Regions from separate parts of the Bradyrhizobium sp. UFLA05-89 genome, predicted to be linked through region 1. Evidence: riboswitches for the same ligand, from Rfam matches in the RefSeq annotation. Region 1 holds a riboswitch; each other region holds the start of a gene.
What was found. A riboswitch is a leader RNA that binds a small molecule or an ion and turns the genes downstream of it on or off. The one in region 1 is predicted to bind cobalamin.
Positions count from the first base shown of each region.

Region 2: linked by a shared signal. The riboswitch ahead of SO139_RS10055 (ribonucleoside-diphosphate reductase subunit alpha) and the one ahead of metE (5-methyltetrahydropteroyltriglutamate--homocysteine S-methyltransferase) in region 1 are both predicted to bind cobalamin.
Region 3: linked by a shared signal. The riboswitch ahead of metE (5-methyltetrahydropteroyltriglutamate--homocysteine S-methyltransferase) and the one ahead of metE (5-methyltetrahydropteroyltriglutamate--homocysteine S-methyltransferase) in region 1 are both predicted to bind cobalamin.

Region 1 is NZ_JBANBA010000044.1:2,311-7,523, reverse strand. It holds gene SO139_RS22620 (acyl-CoA thioesterase) at 1-1, shown strand, start outside; gene SO139_RS22615 (MmgE/PrpD family protein) at 14-1,531, shown strand; gene prpC (bifunctional 2-methylcitrate synthase/citrate synthase) at 1,571-2,752, shown strand; gene prpB (methylisocitrate lyase) at 2,764-3,687, shown strand; cobalamin riboswitch at 3,721-3,945, shown strand; partial or broken gene metE (5-methyltetrahydropteroyltriglutamate--homocysteine S-methyltransferase) at 4,051-5,213, shown strand, end outside.
Region 2 is NZ_JBANBA010000014.1:12,180-17,392, forward strand. It holds gene SO139_RS10055 (ribonucleoside-diphosphate reductase subunit alpha) at 1-1,721, opposite strand, end outside; cobalamin riboswitch at 1,841-2,060, opposite strand; gene SO139_RS10060 (hypothetical protein) at 2,286-2,867, opposite strand; gene SO139_RS10065 (DUF6925 family protein) at 2,930-3,937, opposite strand; gene SO139_RS10070 (TonB-dependent receptor) at 3,979-5,213, opposite strand, start outside.
Region 3 is NZ_JBANBA010000014.1:21,431-26,643, reverse strand. It holds gene metE (5-methyltetrahydropteroyltriglutamate--homocysteine S-methyltransferase) at 1-1,277, opposite strand, end outside; cobalamin riboswitch at 1,385-1,608, opposite strand; gene prpB (methylisocitrate lyase) at 1,642-2,565, opposite strand; gene prpC (bifunctional 2-methylcitrate synthase/citrate synthase) at 2,576-3,757, opposite strand; gene SO139_RS10090 (MmgE/PrpD family protein) at 3,800-5,213, opposite strand, start outside.

The sequences.
Region 1 (5,213 bases):
AGGATTCCCGATCGTGAAATCGCACAACGTCCGCACCTACAAGTCCTCCGAGCATCTGGCACGGGCGGACCAGCTCGCCTGGAAGATCGCCGAGGTCGCCTCTGATCCGGTCGCGGTCGAGCCGGCCGTGATCGAGATGATCGGCAACCGCATCATCGACAACGCCGCCGTTGCCGCGGCTTCCATTGCGCGTCGGCCGGTGGCGAGCGCACGCGCCCAGGCCGTCACGCACCCTTTCAAGCCCGGTGCAACAGTGTTCGGCTTGCCGCAAGTCCAGCGCATCTCGCCGGAATGGGCCGCCTGGGCCAACGGCGTTGCGGTTCGCGAACTCGACTTCCACGACACGTTCCTCGCCGCCGACTATTCGCACCCAGGCGACAATATTCCACCGATCCTGGCAGCGGCCCAGCACTGCGGCCTCGACGGCGCCGCGCTGATCCGGGGCCTTGCGACCGGCTATGAGATCCAGGTCAATCTGGTGAAGGGCATCTGCCTGCACGAGCACAAGATCGACCACATCGCCCATCTCGGCCCGTCGGCCGCCGCCGGCATCGGCACCGCGCTTGGCCTGCCGATCGAGACGATCTATCAGGCCGTACAGCAGGCACTGCATGTCACCACCACTACGCGCCAGTCGCGCAAGGGCGAAATCTCGAGCTGGAAAGCCTACGCACCGGCCTTTGCCGGCAAGATGGCGATAGAGGCGGTCGACCGCGTCATGCGCGGCGAAGGCGCGCCCTCGCCCGCCTGGGAGGGCGAAGATGGATTTATCGCGTGGCTGCTGTCAGGTCCGAAAGCACAATACGTCGTCCCCTTGCCGGAGAAGGGCGAGCCGAAGCGCGCCATCCTCGATACCTACACCAAGGAACATTCGGCGGAGTATCAGAGCCAGGCCCTGATCGATCTGGCGCGCCGGATGGGCCCGAAGATCGGTGATCCCACCAAGATCGAAAGCATCGTGATCCACACCAGCCATCACAGTCATTACGTGATCGGCACCGGCGCCAATGATCCGCAGAAGATGGACCCGAAGGCCAGCCGCGAGACGCTCGACCATTCCATCTTGTACATCTTCGCGGTCGCGCTCGAAGACGGCGGCTGGCATCACCAGAAGTCCTACGCCCCGGAGCGAGCGGCGCGTCCCGAGACCGTCGCACTGTGGCACAAGATCTCGACGGTCGAAGATCCCGCCTGGACACAGCGCTATCACAGCCACGATCCTAAGCAGAAGGCATTCGGCGGCCGCGTCGTCGTCACGCTCAAGGGCGGCTCCATCGTCAGCGACGAGCTTGCTGTGGCGGATGCGCACCCGCTCGGCGCGCGCCCGCTCGCGCGGCCGCAATATGTCGCAAAATTCCGCAGCCTCGCCGACGGCGTCATCGCACCGGCCGAGCAGGATCGCTTGCTCGGCCTGGTCGAGCGCCTGCCCGAGCTGAAGGCCGGCGATCTCATCGGGCTCACCTTCACCGTCGATTCATCGCAGCTCGGCGCTAAGGGATCGACCGGCATCTTCGATTGGTCGGGCCGCTAAGGCTAACTCAGCGCTTTCGTAAATCAAGGGATTGGCATCATGACGAACGAAGTGTCTTCAAAGCCGGCGCCCAAGAAATCGGTTGCGCTGTCCGGCATCGTTGCCGGCAACACCGCGCTCTGCACCGTCGGCCGCACCGGCAACGATCTGCACTATCGCGGCTATGACATCCTCGATGTCGCAGAGACCTGCGAATTCGAGGAGATCGCCCATCTGCTCGTGCACGGCAGCCTGCCGACGCCGGCTGAGCTTGCCGCCTACAAGGCCAAGCTGAAGGGCCTGCGCGGCCTGCCGAACGTCGTGAAGGCTGCCCTGGAGGCCCTCCCCGCCGCGGCGCATCCGATGGACGTTATGCGCAGCGGCGTCTCCACGCTCGGCTGCGTGCTGCCGGAAGCCTCCGATCACAATCATCCAGGCGCGCGCGACATCGCGGATCGCCTGATGGCCTCGCTCGGCTCGATGCTGCTCTACTGGCACCACTTCGCCCAGAATGGCCGGCGCGTCGACGTCGAGACCGACGACGACACGATCGGCGGACATTTCCTGCATCTTCTGCACGGCCGTAAGCCGTCGGACTCGCATGTCCGTGCCATGCATACCTCGCTCAACCTCTACGCCGAGCACGAGTTCAATGCCTCGACCTTCACCGCCCGCTCGATCGCCGGCACCGGAGCCGACATGTATTCGGCCATCACCGGCGCGATCGGCGCGCTGCGCGGGCCGAAGCATGGCGGCGCCAACGAGGTCGCATTCGAGGTGCAAAAGCGCTACGGTGACGTGGACGAGGCCGATGCTGACATCCGCCGCCGGATCGCCGCCAAGGAGGTCGTGATCGGGTTCGGCCACCCCGTCTATACGATCGCCGATCCCCGCAACAAGGTGATCAAGGAGGTCGCACGCCGCTTGTCGCACGAGGCAGGCTCGATGAAGATGTTCGAGATCGCCGACCGGATCGAAGCCGTGATGGCCGAGACCAAGAAGATGTTCGCAAATCTCGACTGGTTCAGTGCAGTGTCCTATCACATGATGGGGGTGCCGACCGCGATGTTCACACCACTGTTCGTGATCGCCCGCACGTCGGGGTGGGCTGCCCACGTCATCGAGCAGCGCATCGACAACAAGATCATCCGGCCGTCGGCAAATTATGTCGGCCCGGAGAACCTGATCTTCGTGCCGCTCGCACAACGCAGCGGATTGCGCTCGTCGATCCGCGCCGCCTGAGGAACTGCCAGATGCCCTATCTCGTTGCCGCCGATCTGCCACAAGAGGCCGCTGGCCTCCGCTTCCGCGCGTTGCTGAAGCGGCCAGGCATCCTGAGACTTCCCGGCGCACACAACGGCATGGCGGCGCTCCAGGCCAAGACAGCCGGCTTCGAGGGGCTGTATCTCTCGGGCGCTGCGATGACAGCATCGATGGGTCTGCCTGATCTCGGTATCATCACCGTGGATGAAGTCGCCTTCTTCATCCGCCAAATCGTCCGCGCATCGGGCCTGCCCCTTCTCGTCGACGCCGACACCGGCTACGGCGAGGCGCTCAACGTCATGCATGCCACGCGCGTGTTCGAAGATGCGGGCGCGGCCGCGCTTCATCTCGAAGACCAGGTCCTGCCGAAGAAATGCGGCCATCTGAACGACAAGAAGATCGCCGATGCACATGACATGGCGGCCAAGGTCGCAGCCGCGGCGAAAACCCGTCGCAATCTCGTGATCATCGCCAGGACTGATGCTGCCGCAAGCGAAGGCCTCGACGGGGCGGTCGCCCGCGCCAAGCTTTACATGGAAGCGGGGGCCGATGCGATCTTCCCCGAAGCGCTCAACACTGCCGAGATGTTCCGCGCCTTTGCCGAGCGCATGCCCGGCGTGCCTCTGCTCGCCAATATGACCGAGTTTGGAAAGACGCCGTTCTTCACAGCCGCGGAGTTCGAGGCGATGGGCTACGCCATGGTGATCTGGCCCGTGTCCTCGTTGCGCGTGGCAAACAAGGCGCAAGCAGAACTTTATGCTGCGATTTCGCGCGATGGTGGCACGCATAAGCTCGTCGACCGCATGCAGACGCGTGCGGAGCTCTACGCCACGATTGGACTGCACGACTACGAGGCACTGGATTCATCGATCGTAAGAACGGTCGTTCCGGCCGGTATGCCACAGCGCAAGTGAACGGCGAGAGGTTGACGGCACCCCATCGATGCAGATAATCGAAAACGTCGAGGTTCTCCGGGTCCCGCTTGATCTGGAGCTAAGAGGGAAGCCGGTGCGCTCCCGGTCCGTTCGGACTGAAGCAATGCCGGCGCTGCCCCCGCAACTGTAAGCGGCGAGCTCGCATCCAATCGTGTCACTGAAGCGAAAGCTTCGGGAAGGCCCGGGTGCAGGCGACGACCCGCGAGCCAGGAGACCTGCCCCGACAACATAATCGTCCACGGGCGGGGTGTCCCGGTGGTACGCCAAGCAGCTGCCGCATCTGCGGCTGCCCTGCCTGCGTCCGCCATGGCCTTTTGCCCCCACCACAATGGGGTTAAAGCTATGACTTCTCTTTCACTTCCAGTCGCAACACTCGGCACGCCCCGCATCGGGCCACGCCGCGAACTCAAGCTCGCGCTCGAAGGTTTTTGGGCCGGCAAGATCAGCGAGCAGCAGCTTCTCGAAGCCGCAGCCGGACTCCGTGCTGCCAACTGGGCACGCCAGAAATCGCTCGGCGCAACCATCATCCCGTCGAGCGATTTCTCGCTTTACGACCAGGTGCTCGACACCAGTGTCATGGTTGGCGCCATCCCCGATGCCTACGGCTGGAAGGGCGGCCTGGTCTCGCTCAAGACCTATTTCGCGATGGCACGCGGATCACAGGGCGACGCACACGACGCGAGTTGCGGTCACGCCCATCATGGCCATGGTGCAACAGCGCAGGAAATGACCAAGTGGTTCGACACCAACTACCACTACATGGTTCCGGAATTTCACAAGGGCCAGACCTTCAAGCTCTCCTCGCGCAAGGTGATCCAGGAGTACGATGAAGCCAAGGCGCTCGGCTATCAGACCCGTCCGGTGCTGGTCGGTCCCGTCACCTTCCTGAAGCTCGGCAAAAGCCATGACGCGGCGGTCGATCCGATCTCGCTGCTCGATGGCCTGCTGCCCGTCTATGTCGACGTTCTCCAGGAGCTCGCCAAGCGCGGCGCTGAATGGGTCCAGATCGACGAGCCTTGCCTAGTGCTCGATCTCAATGAGATCGAGCGGAACGCACTCCAGCGCGCCTATGCGCGCTTCGCCAAGGACGTGCCCAACGTCAAGATCATGCTCGCCACCTATTTCGGCGCGATTGGCGACAACCTTGCAACCGCTCTGGCGCTCCCGGTAGCCGGGCTGCACGTCGACCTGATCCGCGCGCCGCAGCAGCTGAGCCAGGTCGAATCCGGCGCCCGCGCCGACCTCGTGATCTCGCTCGGTGTCATCGACGGCCGTAACGTCTGGCGCTCCAACCTGTCGGCGCTGATCGACCGCTACAAGCCGATCATTGCCAGGCTCGGCGCCGGCCGCGTGCAGATCGCGCCGTCCTGTTCGCTGCTGCATACGCCGATCGATCTCGAGCTTGAGACCGGCCTCGATCCCGACGTCAAGAGCTGGCTTGCCTTCTCGGTGCAGAAGATCGCGGAGCTGTCCACGCTAGCGAGGGCCCTCGCAGGCGATGACAG
Region 2 (5,213 bases), on a different contig from region 1:
CGCAAATTGCAGGGATCCTTGAAGGTGATCCAGGGATGACCGGTCTCGAACACCATGGTCAGCATGCGGCGCCACAGATCGGTCGCGCGGACCGTCTTGGACACCCGCATGCCGCCGGCCTTCGCCTTGGCTTCATAAGCCTCGTAAGCCGACTTGAACGCCTCGCCGTAGCGGTCGTGCAAATCGGGCGTCTCGTCCGGCGAGAACAGCGTCCACTCGCCGTCGGCATCGACGCGCTGCATGAACAAGTCCGGCACCCAATTGGCGGTGTTCATGTCGTGGGTGCGGCGGCGGTCGTCGCCGGTGTTCTTCCGCAGATCGAGGAACTCCTCGATGTCGACGTGCCAGGTTTCGAGATAGGCGCAGACCGCGCCCTTGCGCTTGCCGCCTTGGTTGACGGCGATCGCAGTGTCGTTGGCGACCTTCAGGAACGGGATGATGCCCTGGCTCTCGCCGTTGGTGCCCTTGATATGGGCGCCGAGACCGCGCACCGGCGTCCAGTCGTTACCGAGGCCGCCCGAATATTTTGCCAGCAGCGCATTGTCCTTGATCGACTTGAAAATACCGTCGAGGTCGTCGGAGACGGTGGTGAGGAAGCAGGACGAGAGCTGCGGGCGCAGCGTGCCCGAGTTGAACAGCGTCGGAGTCGAGGCCATGAAGTCGAACGACGACAGCAAATCGTAGAACTCGATCGCCTTGGCTTCGCGGTCAATCTCGCGCACCGCCAGGCCCATGGCCACGCGCATGAAGAAGGCCTGCGGCAGCTCGATCCGCTTGCCATGCTCATGCAGGAAGTAGCGGTCGTAGAGCGTCTGGAGGCCGAGGAACTGGAAGTTCAGATCGCGCTCGGGCTTCAGCGCCGCCGCGATCCGACCGAGATCGAAGCGGGCGAGCTCGGGATCGAGCAACTCGGCGGCGATGCCGGTCTTCACATAGGCCGGGAAGTATTCGGCATAGCGCGTCACCATGTCCGCCTGTGAAGCGGATGTCGGCACGCTGTGGACGTAGGACAGCACCTCGCCGCGGAGCTTGTCGAGCAGCAGGCGCGCACTGACATAGGCGTAGTTCGGCTCCTGCTCGACCAGCGTGCGGGCGGCCATGATCGAGGCCAGCGCCAGTTCGTCCTGGCTGATGCCATCGTAGAGATTGCGCGTGGTTTCGGCGAGCACGGGCGCAGCGGAGACACCGTCGAGCCCGGCGCAGGCTTCGCCGACGATCAGCGCGAGGCGCTTGCTGTCGAGACCGACGCGCGAACCGTCGGCAAGCGTAACGTGGAGTGCTGGGGCAGCGACGGGCACGGCCTGATGAGCAGCAGCTTCCTCCGCACGCTGGCGGGTACGTTCATCGCGATACAGCACGTAGGCGCGGGCCACCTTGTGGTGCTCGCTGCGCATCAACGCAAGCTCGACCTGATCCTGGACGTCCTCGATGTGGAAGGTGCGGCCCTCGCCGGCACGACGGTGCAATGCCGCGACCACTTCCGCAGTCAGTTGCTCGACGCTCTCGTGGACGCGGCGTGAAGCGACCGCGGTGTTTCCTTCCACGGCGAGGAAGGCCTTGGTCATCGCGACCGCGATCTTCGCCTGGTCGAACGGGGTGACCTTGCCGTTGCGGCGGATGATCTGCATGGCGGGCTCGCTGGGAACGGCAGCGAGCGACTCTGGACGCAACTGGATGATGGGAGCGGAGACAGTCTCCGCGTGGTGCATATTGGTAGACATCAAGGGCCCCGTGATGCGCGCGTTATGTTTGAGCGGGGCAAGACGAGGACGCTGCAGAAACGCCGGCAACGGAGTGCCGACGGCGCATGCAAGCGACCGCCGGGACACCCCGCCCGTGGACGTTCAGTTGCGTCGCGGCAGGTCTCCTGGCTCGCAGGTCATAGCTTTCTCCCCGTCTTCCCGGCGCGAACAGGCACCAGTGACGATTGTTTGGGAGCAGCTCGCTGCTGACAGTTGCGGGGGCAGCGCCGGAATTCCGCACCTCAGGCGCGGTTCACCGGCTTCCCTCTTAGCCACTAAATCTTGCGATCCAGCGGAACCGTGACACCCATATGTGGTGATATTCGCGGCGAAGTGTCAATGATCGATTAACGCGTCGGCCGGTTTTTGTCTGTGGAATGCGGGAATTTCACAGCTATCCACCGACATCCCGCGATTCGGCGGCTGCGCGCAATCAGTTCCGTTACGGGGTTTTCGCGGGGAATGGGGAATGCCAATTCATCGTGCTTGGCGAATCAGGCGGGAGCAACCGAACGGAGGTCGTCGCGTCGCCGCCTTCGTCGTTCACGTCGAAATCGCGCGTCGCCGCCCAAGCGGATTGAGCAGGCGAACGATCTCGCAGGCTGCAACAAGACCGACCAACCAGGCGGCGCTGCGCAGCCCAATCCGTGTCACTATGGCGAGAGTGAAGGCGCCCTCGCCGCCCAGGAACGGCGTCATGGCGAACAGAGTGAGCTCATAGGCCGCGTAGGCACAAACCAACGTGACCGCCAGAACCACAGCCGTGTGGTTCTGCGGGAGCGCACCGAGAATGGCTGACGAGACAGCGGTAGCGGCGAGCGCCGCTGCCCCGATCGCGAAGCCCCAGGCGATCGTGTTGGCATCGACCGGATAGTGCAGCACGCCAAATCCGATCGCCTGATTGACCAGCCATGCACCCGTGACGACGAGGAGTGCCGGACGCAACCGCAACAACGCGGCTGCAACGACTGCGAAGGCCGCAAACGGAGTCGCGCAGGCAAATACGAAGCTTGCCAGCGCACAGGCCGTCACCAGCAGACCGAAGGCGAACATCGGAGCGTTGCGCGGCTCAACCGGGTGCAAACGAAAGCCGTCAGCGGCGGCGGGCAGAACGTTGAAGGCCATTGGAAAATCTCCTCTCCTGCAATTGTAGCGACATCTGTTGCTGCGGGACAGCCTTTTGGCGGTCAGTGAAGGGCATCCATGGGATTTTCGGGCTCGGCAAGGTCGATCCGGTCATACGCGGCGAGCCATTCGATGATCGTCTGCGACAGCGGTCCGGCCGCGGCCAACTGCCGAAGCGTCACCCGAACGGTCGCGCGGCCGAGGCGGTCGTTCCGAACGGTCAGCGCATCAGGGTCTCGCCCCGCCATCACGGCCGCCATGATGTCTCGCTTGAGCGCGACGGACCCCGGCTCGCCATATTGCTCAAGGAAGGTCTGGAATGCCGCTTGATGTTGCGTCCGAAATTCATGCTTTCGACCGAATTGATCGCGAAGCGGATGCGCCGGATAGAAATGGGCGCAGGGAACCCAGCCGTCCGGAACCGGCTCCGTTGCCGCGTGCGTCCGACCATGCGCAAGCAGCTTCGGCAGGACATGCGTGTGTGGCCCGTCGGGACTGCGACCATCAGGTGGCGGGATCGGCTGGAACACCTCGGCCCGCCCGACTCGGCTGATGAAAACGCGGTGCGGATTGGCAGCGAGAATGATGCGCATCGCATCGTTCCCCGGCGCAAACACCGATCGGCCGACTCTTTCACGGAGCGCCGCAACGACGTGCCGATCTGCTATGCGAATGCAAGCGTCGATCTGCAATGTGCCAAGGCCGAGATCAAACAGGATGCCGCTGCGATCCCTGCCTCGCAGAGCATCGTCGTCGGCTCCGACCTCCGTCAACGTGGTACGCCCGTGCATCCCACACGAGCCAAGCGGAAGACACAGCGCCACGCGATGACTCCAGCTCTCGCTCGTCGGCGATTCCGAGGCGAACAGGCGCAGCTTTGGCGTTGACAGGATTTGAATCCCGCCCTTGTCCGTGACGATACTGATCATCGCCTCGTCGCAACGCAGATCGGCCGGCTCGGCCTGATCGCGTGTGAACTCGGCGATCGCCCCGAAAGTGCCCACACTCCAGCCCGCCTCAACGTCAGCAAGCTGACCGGCAAGGACGTCCATCACTCCGGCTGCCGTCATCCGAGATCCCTCGCCGCGCGACCTCTGGCGCGGCCCTTAGACTAGAAAGTCGCGCCAGCCTTCAAGAGATAGGTGCGGCCGGGAAGCGGATAGGCGCTGAACCGCCCGTCGGTGAAGGTACTCGCGATCGCATAGTCGTAATAGAGCGCGTTGAGCACATTGTTGACGGTGAAGGACCAAAAATAGCGCTCATACTGTCCGCTGAGCTTGAGATCGATCGTGCCATTGGCAGGAATTGGCTTTTGGGTTCCGGCCTGGTCGTTATCCATCCGCCGCTCGCTCCAGAAGCGCGCGGTGGCATCGAACACGACGTAATTCTGCCAGATGTTCCAGGTGACGCCAACATTCGCGGTGTAGCGCGACACCAGCGGCACGTCATTGCCCGCCCAAATCCCTTCGCGGAAGACCGCACGAGTAACCGCCATGCCTGAACGCAATAGCAGCGCGTCGTTGATGCGGACAGAGAGACTGGTCTCGGAGCCGTAGCGGCGGGTCGGATCGAGATTGACGTTGTAGAAAAGCACTGGGTTGAAATGGATCTCATTGGTGAGGTCCATCAGATAAAGGCTGCTCTGCATTTGCAGTCCGCCAGCCTTGATGCGCAGACCGCCCTCGACATCCTGTGATGTCTGAGTCTTGAGCTGGAATGTTTGCGGGATCGACGCAAACGTCACGGGATCGAACGAAGGCCCCGATGACACCCGCTCGTCGACATCAGGCGTCCGAAATGCACGCGCGCCTCGGCCGAACAAAGTAAACACGTCGTTGAGACGCTGCTCGACACCGAGGTGCAGCGCATATTGGGTTTCGCTGCTATTGAGCGGCAGCGCGCCGATGTCGGCGTTGAACGGAGCTGTAGGATCGAAATTGTCACGCGCCGACAAGTTGACGTTCTGCACGCGCGCGCCGTAGGAGACGTCGGTCGTCGGCGTGACACCCAGCGTATGCTGGAAGTAGCCGGCAACCGTCTGTTGCCTGAGGTCGTAATTGTGCCACGGTGCCAGGCCCTGGCCGGCGCCGCGATCCTGTTGGTAGCTCGCATCATAGTAGTCGATACCGGTCAGCAACTGCGAGGGCATGCCGAACAGCAGGCTCTTCACGCTCAGTCGCGGCGTGATCGACCACGTCGTCAGATTGGCTTCGAGATAGGTCGAGGTGAAGAGAGCCGGCACCGGCGTTGGACTGGAGAAAAATGCGCTCTGCTGCTTCTTGTCGCGCACGCCGCCGTCGACAATCAGATCAACGCCGTTGACGAGTGTCTTCGTGAAACCTGCGG
Region 3 (5,213 bases), on a different contig from region 1:
CGCATGGCATCGTCGATCGCAGCCATCCGCTTGGCAACGCTCGCATCGTGGATCTTCGGTGACGTCTTGCGTGCGGTTGCCGCAAGGTCGGATGCGGCAAGGGCATCCGCGACACTCTTGTCGCCGGCCAGCGCCTTCGCCACGGTCGCAAGCTCGGCGATCTTCTGGACCGAGAAGGCGAGCCAACTCTTCACGTCCGGATCGAGATCGGTCTCGAGCTCGAGATCGATTGGCGTGTGCAGGAGCGAGCAGGTGGGCGCGATCTGAACACGATCGTTGCCGAACTTTGCGACGGTGGGCTTGAAACGATCGACCAGTGCCGAGAGGTTGGAACGCCAGACGTTGCGGCCGTCGATGACGCCGAGAGAGATCACGAGATCGGCACGGGCGCCCGCCTCGATCTGGGCCAGTTGCTGAGGTGCACGGACGAGATCGACGTGGAGACCGGCGACGGGCAACGCCAAAGCGGTCGCGAGATTGTCGCCTAGCGCGCCGAAATACGTGGCGAGCATGATCTTGATGCCAGGGACTTCCTTTGCGAACTGCGCATAGGCGCGCTGGAGTGCGTTTCGCGCCGCGTCGTCGAGATCAAGCACCAGGCAGGGCTCGTCGATCTGGACCCAATCGGCGCCACGCTGGGCCAATTCCTTGAGAACCTCGACATAAACGGGCACGAGGCCGTCGAGCAGCGAAACCGGATCGAAGCCGGCGTCATGGCTTTTGCCGAGCTTCAGGAAAGTAACGGGACCGACCAGCACCGGGCGTGTCTGATAGCCGAGTGCTTTTGCCTCGTCATACTCCTCGATCGCCTTGCGAGACGAGAGTTTGAATGTCTGGCCCTTACGAAATTCGGGAACCATGTAGTGGTAGTTGGTGTCGAACCACTTGGTCATCTCCTGCGCGGTTGCGCCATGACCGTGATGGGCGTGGCCGCAGCTCGCGTCGTGACCATCGCCTTGCGAGCCGCGCGCCATCGCGAAGTAGGTCTTGAGCGAGACGGCACCGCCGGTCCAGCCGTAAGCCTCCGGAATGGCGCCGACCATCACGCTGGTATCGAGCACCTGGTCGTAGAGCGAGAAGTCGTTCGAAGGAACGATCGTGGCACCGAGCGATTTCTGGCGCGCCCAGTTGGCGGCACGAAGCCCGGCCGCGGTATCAAGAAGCTGTTGCTCGCTGATCTTGCCGGCCCAGAAGCCTTCGAGCGCGAGTTTGAGTTCGCGGCGCGGCCCGATACGGGGCGCGCCGAGCGTTGCAATTGGAAGTGAAAGAGAAGTCATAGCTTTAACCCCATTGTGGTGGGGGCAAAAGGCCATGGCGGACGCTGGCAGGAGTGCCGCGCAGAAGCGGCAGCTGCTTGGCGCACCACCGGGACACCCCGCCCGTGGACGATTATGTTGTCGGGGCAGGTCTCCTGGCTCGCGGGTCATCGCCTGCATCCGGCCTTCCCGAAGCTTTCGCTTCAGTGACACTGATGGATGCGGGCTCACCGCTTACAGTTGCGGGGGCAGCGCCGGCATTGCTTCGGTTCAAGTGAACCAGGAGCGCACCGGCTTCCCTCTTAGCTCCGGATCAAGCGGGACCCGGAGAACCTCGACGGCTTCGATTATCTGCAAGAGAGGGGTGACGTCAACCTCTCGAAGATCACTTCCGCTGTGGCATACCGGCTGGAACGATCGTTTGGACGATCGATGAATCGAGAGCTTCGTAGACTTGTAATCCAATTGTCGCATAGAGTTCCGCACGCGTCTGCATGCGGTCAACGACCTTATGCGTGCCGCCATCACGCGAAATTGCGGCATAGAGGTCTGCCTGGGCCTTGTTGGCCATTCGCAACGACGAAACGGGCCAGATCACCATTGCGTAGCCCATGGCTTCGAACTCAGCGGCCGTGAAAAATGGAGTCTTTCCAAATTCCGTCATGTTGGCGAGGAGCGGCACGCCGGGCATGCGTTGGGCGAAAGTGCGAAACATGTCGGCTGTATTAAGCGCTTCCGGGAAGATCGCGTCTGCGCCTGCCTCCATGTAGAGCTTTGCGCGGGCGACCGCTCCGTCGAGACCTTCGCTTGCGGCCGCATCGGTCCGGGCGATGATCACGAGATCGCGGCGCGCTTTCGATGCAGCCGCGACCTTGGCCGCCATGTCATGCGCGTCGGCGATCTTCTTGTCGTTCAGATGGCCGCATTTCTTCGGCAGGATCTGGTCTTCGAGATGAAGTGCGCCGGCACCGGCGTCCTCGAACACGCGGGTTGCGTGCATGACATTCAATGCCTCGCCGTAGCCGGTGTCGGCGTCGACGAGCAAAGGCAGGCACGATGCGCGGGCGATTTGCCGGATGAAGAAGGCAACTTCATCCACGGTGATGATGCCGAGATCCGGCAGTCCCATCGACGCCGTCATGGCTGCGCCCGACAGATAAAGCCCCTCGAACCCGGCGGCTCTGGCCTGGAGCGCCGCCATGCCGTTATGGGCGCCCGGCAGCTTCAGGATGCCGGGCTGCTTCAACAATGCGCGAAAGCGGTTGCCGGCGGATTCACGAGGTAGATCGGCGGCGATGAGATACGGCATCTCTGATCCTTCAGGCGGCACGAACCGACGGGCGCAGGCCGCTGCGCTGGTCGAGCGGCACGAAAGTCAAATTCTCCGGACCGACATAGTTGGCGGAGGGACGGATGATCTTGTTGTCGATGCGCTGCTCGATGATATGGGCGGCCCATCCAGACGTGCGGGCGATCACGAACAGCGGCGTGAACATCGCGGTCGGCACGCCCATCATGTGGTAGGAGACGGCGCTGAACCAGTCGAGATTGGCGAACATCTTCTTGGTCTCGGCCATCACCGCCTCGATCCGGTTCGCGATCTCGAACATCTTCATTGCGCCTGCATCGCGCGACAGGCGGCGGGCGACCTCCTTGATCACCTTGTTGCGCGGATCGGCGATCGTGTAGACGGGGTGGCCGAATCCGATGACGACCTCCTTGGCCGCAATCCGCCGGCGGATGTCGGCATCGGCTTCCTCGACGTCGGCATAGCGCTTCTGCACCTCAAAGGCGACCTCGTTGGCGCCGCCGTGCTTGGGTCCGCGCAGCGCACCGATGGCGCCGGTGATGGCGGAGTACATGTCTGCGCCAGTGCCGGCGATCGAACGCGCCGTGAAGGTGGACGCGTTGAATTCGTGCTCCGCGTAGAGATTGAGCGAGGTGTGCATGGCGCGGACATGGGAGTCCGACGGCTTGCGCCCGTGCAGAAGGTGCAGGAAGTGACCGCCGATGGTCTGGTCGTCGGTCTCGACGTCAACGCGGCGGCCGTTCTGAGCGAAATGGTGCCAGTAGAGCAGCATCGAGCCGAGCGAAGCCATCAGGCGATCGGCAATGTCGCGCGCGCCCGGATGATTGTGATCGGAGGCCTCCGGCAGCACGCAGCCCAGCGTCGAGACGCCGCTGCGCATGACGTCCATCGGATGCGCCGCGGCCGGCAGCGCCTCTAGCGTCGCTCGCACGGCATTGGGCAGACCGCGCAAGCCCTTCAGCTTGGCTTTGTAGGCGGCGAGCTCGGCCGGCGTCGGCAGGCTGCCGTGCACGAGAAGATAGGCGATCTCCTCGAACTCGCAGGTTTCCGCGACGTCGAGAATGTCATAGCCGCGATAATGCAAATCGTTGCCGGTACGGCCGACGGTGCAGAGCGCCGTGTTGCCGGCGACGATGCCTGATAGTGCGACCGACTTCTTGGGCGTCGGCTTTGAAGGAGCTTCATTCGTCATGATGGCAATCCCCGAAATTGCGTGAGAGCTGTGTTGAGGGCGCTAGCAGCCGGACCAGTCGAAGATGCCGCTCGATCCTTTCGGGCCGAGTTGCGAGGCATCGACGGTGAACGTGAGTCCGACGAGGTCGACTGCTTTCAGCTCCGGCAGGCGCTCGACGAGGCCAAGGAAGCGCTCCTGCTCCTGCGGTGCGATGACGCCATCGGCGAGACTGCGGAACTTCGTGACATATTGCGGCCGGGCAAAAGGACGGGCGCCGAGCGGGTGGGCGTCGGCTACGGCCAGTTCGTCGCTGACAATCGAGCCGCCCTTCAACGTCACGACCACGCGGCCGCCGAACGCCTTCTGCTTGGGATCATGGCTGTGATAGCGCTGGGTCCATTGCGGGTCCTCGATCGTCGAGATCTTGTGCCACAAGGCGACCGTCTCGGGCCGATTAGCACGTTCGGGCGCATAGGACTTCTGGTGATGCCAGCCGCCGTCTTCGAGGGCGACGGCGAAGATGTACATGATCGAATGGTCCAGCGTCTCGCGGCTGGCCTTCGGATCCATCTTCTGCGGATCGTTGGCGCCGGTACCGATCACGTAATGCGTATGATGGCTGGTGTGGATCACGATGCTCTCGATCTTGGTGAGATCGCCGATCTTCGGACCCATGCGCCGCGCAAGATCGATCAGCGCCTGGCTCTGATACTCCGCAGAGTGTTCCTTGGTGTAGGTGTCGAGAATGGCGCGCTTCGGCTCACCCTTTTCGGGCAGTGGTACCGTGTATTGCGCCTTCGGCCCCGACAGCAGCCACGCGATAAAACCGTCTTCGCCCTCCCAGGCGGGCGAGGGCGCGCCTTCGCCGCGCATGACGCGGTCGACGGCCTCAATCGCCAACTTGCCGGCGAAGGCCGGTGCATAGGCCTTCCAGCTCGAGATTTCGCCCTTGCGTGACTGGCGCGTCGTGGTGGTGACGTGGAGCGCCTGCTGCACAGCCTGGTAGGTCGTCTCGATCGGCAGGCCCAACGCAGTGCCGATGCCGGCCGCTGCGGAGGGGCCGAGATGGGCGATGTGGTCGATCTTGTGCTCGTGCAGGCAGATGCCCTTCACCAGATTGACCTGGATCTCGTAGCCGGTCGCAAGGCCGCGGATCAGCGCGGCGCCGTCGAGGCCGCAATGCTGTGCGACCGCAAGGATCGGCGGAATGTTGTCGCCGGGATGGGAGTAGTCGGCAGCCAGGAACGTGTCGTGGAAATCGAGCTCGCGCACGGCAACGCCATTGGCCCAGGCCGCCCATTCCGGCGAGATGCGCCGCGACGGTGCGAGTCCGAACACCGTTGCGCCGGGCTTGAACGGATGAGTAACTGCCTGTGCACGTGCGCTCGCCACGGGACGGCGCGCAACCGAAGCGGCGGCCACGGCGGCGTTGTCGATGATCCGGTTTCCGATCATCTCGATCACCGCGGGCTCG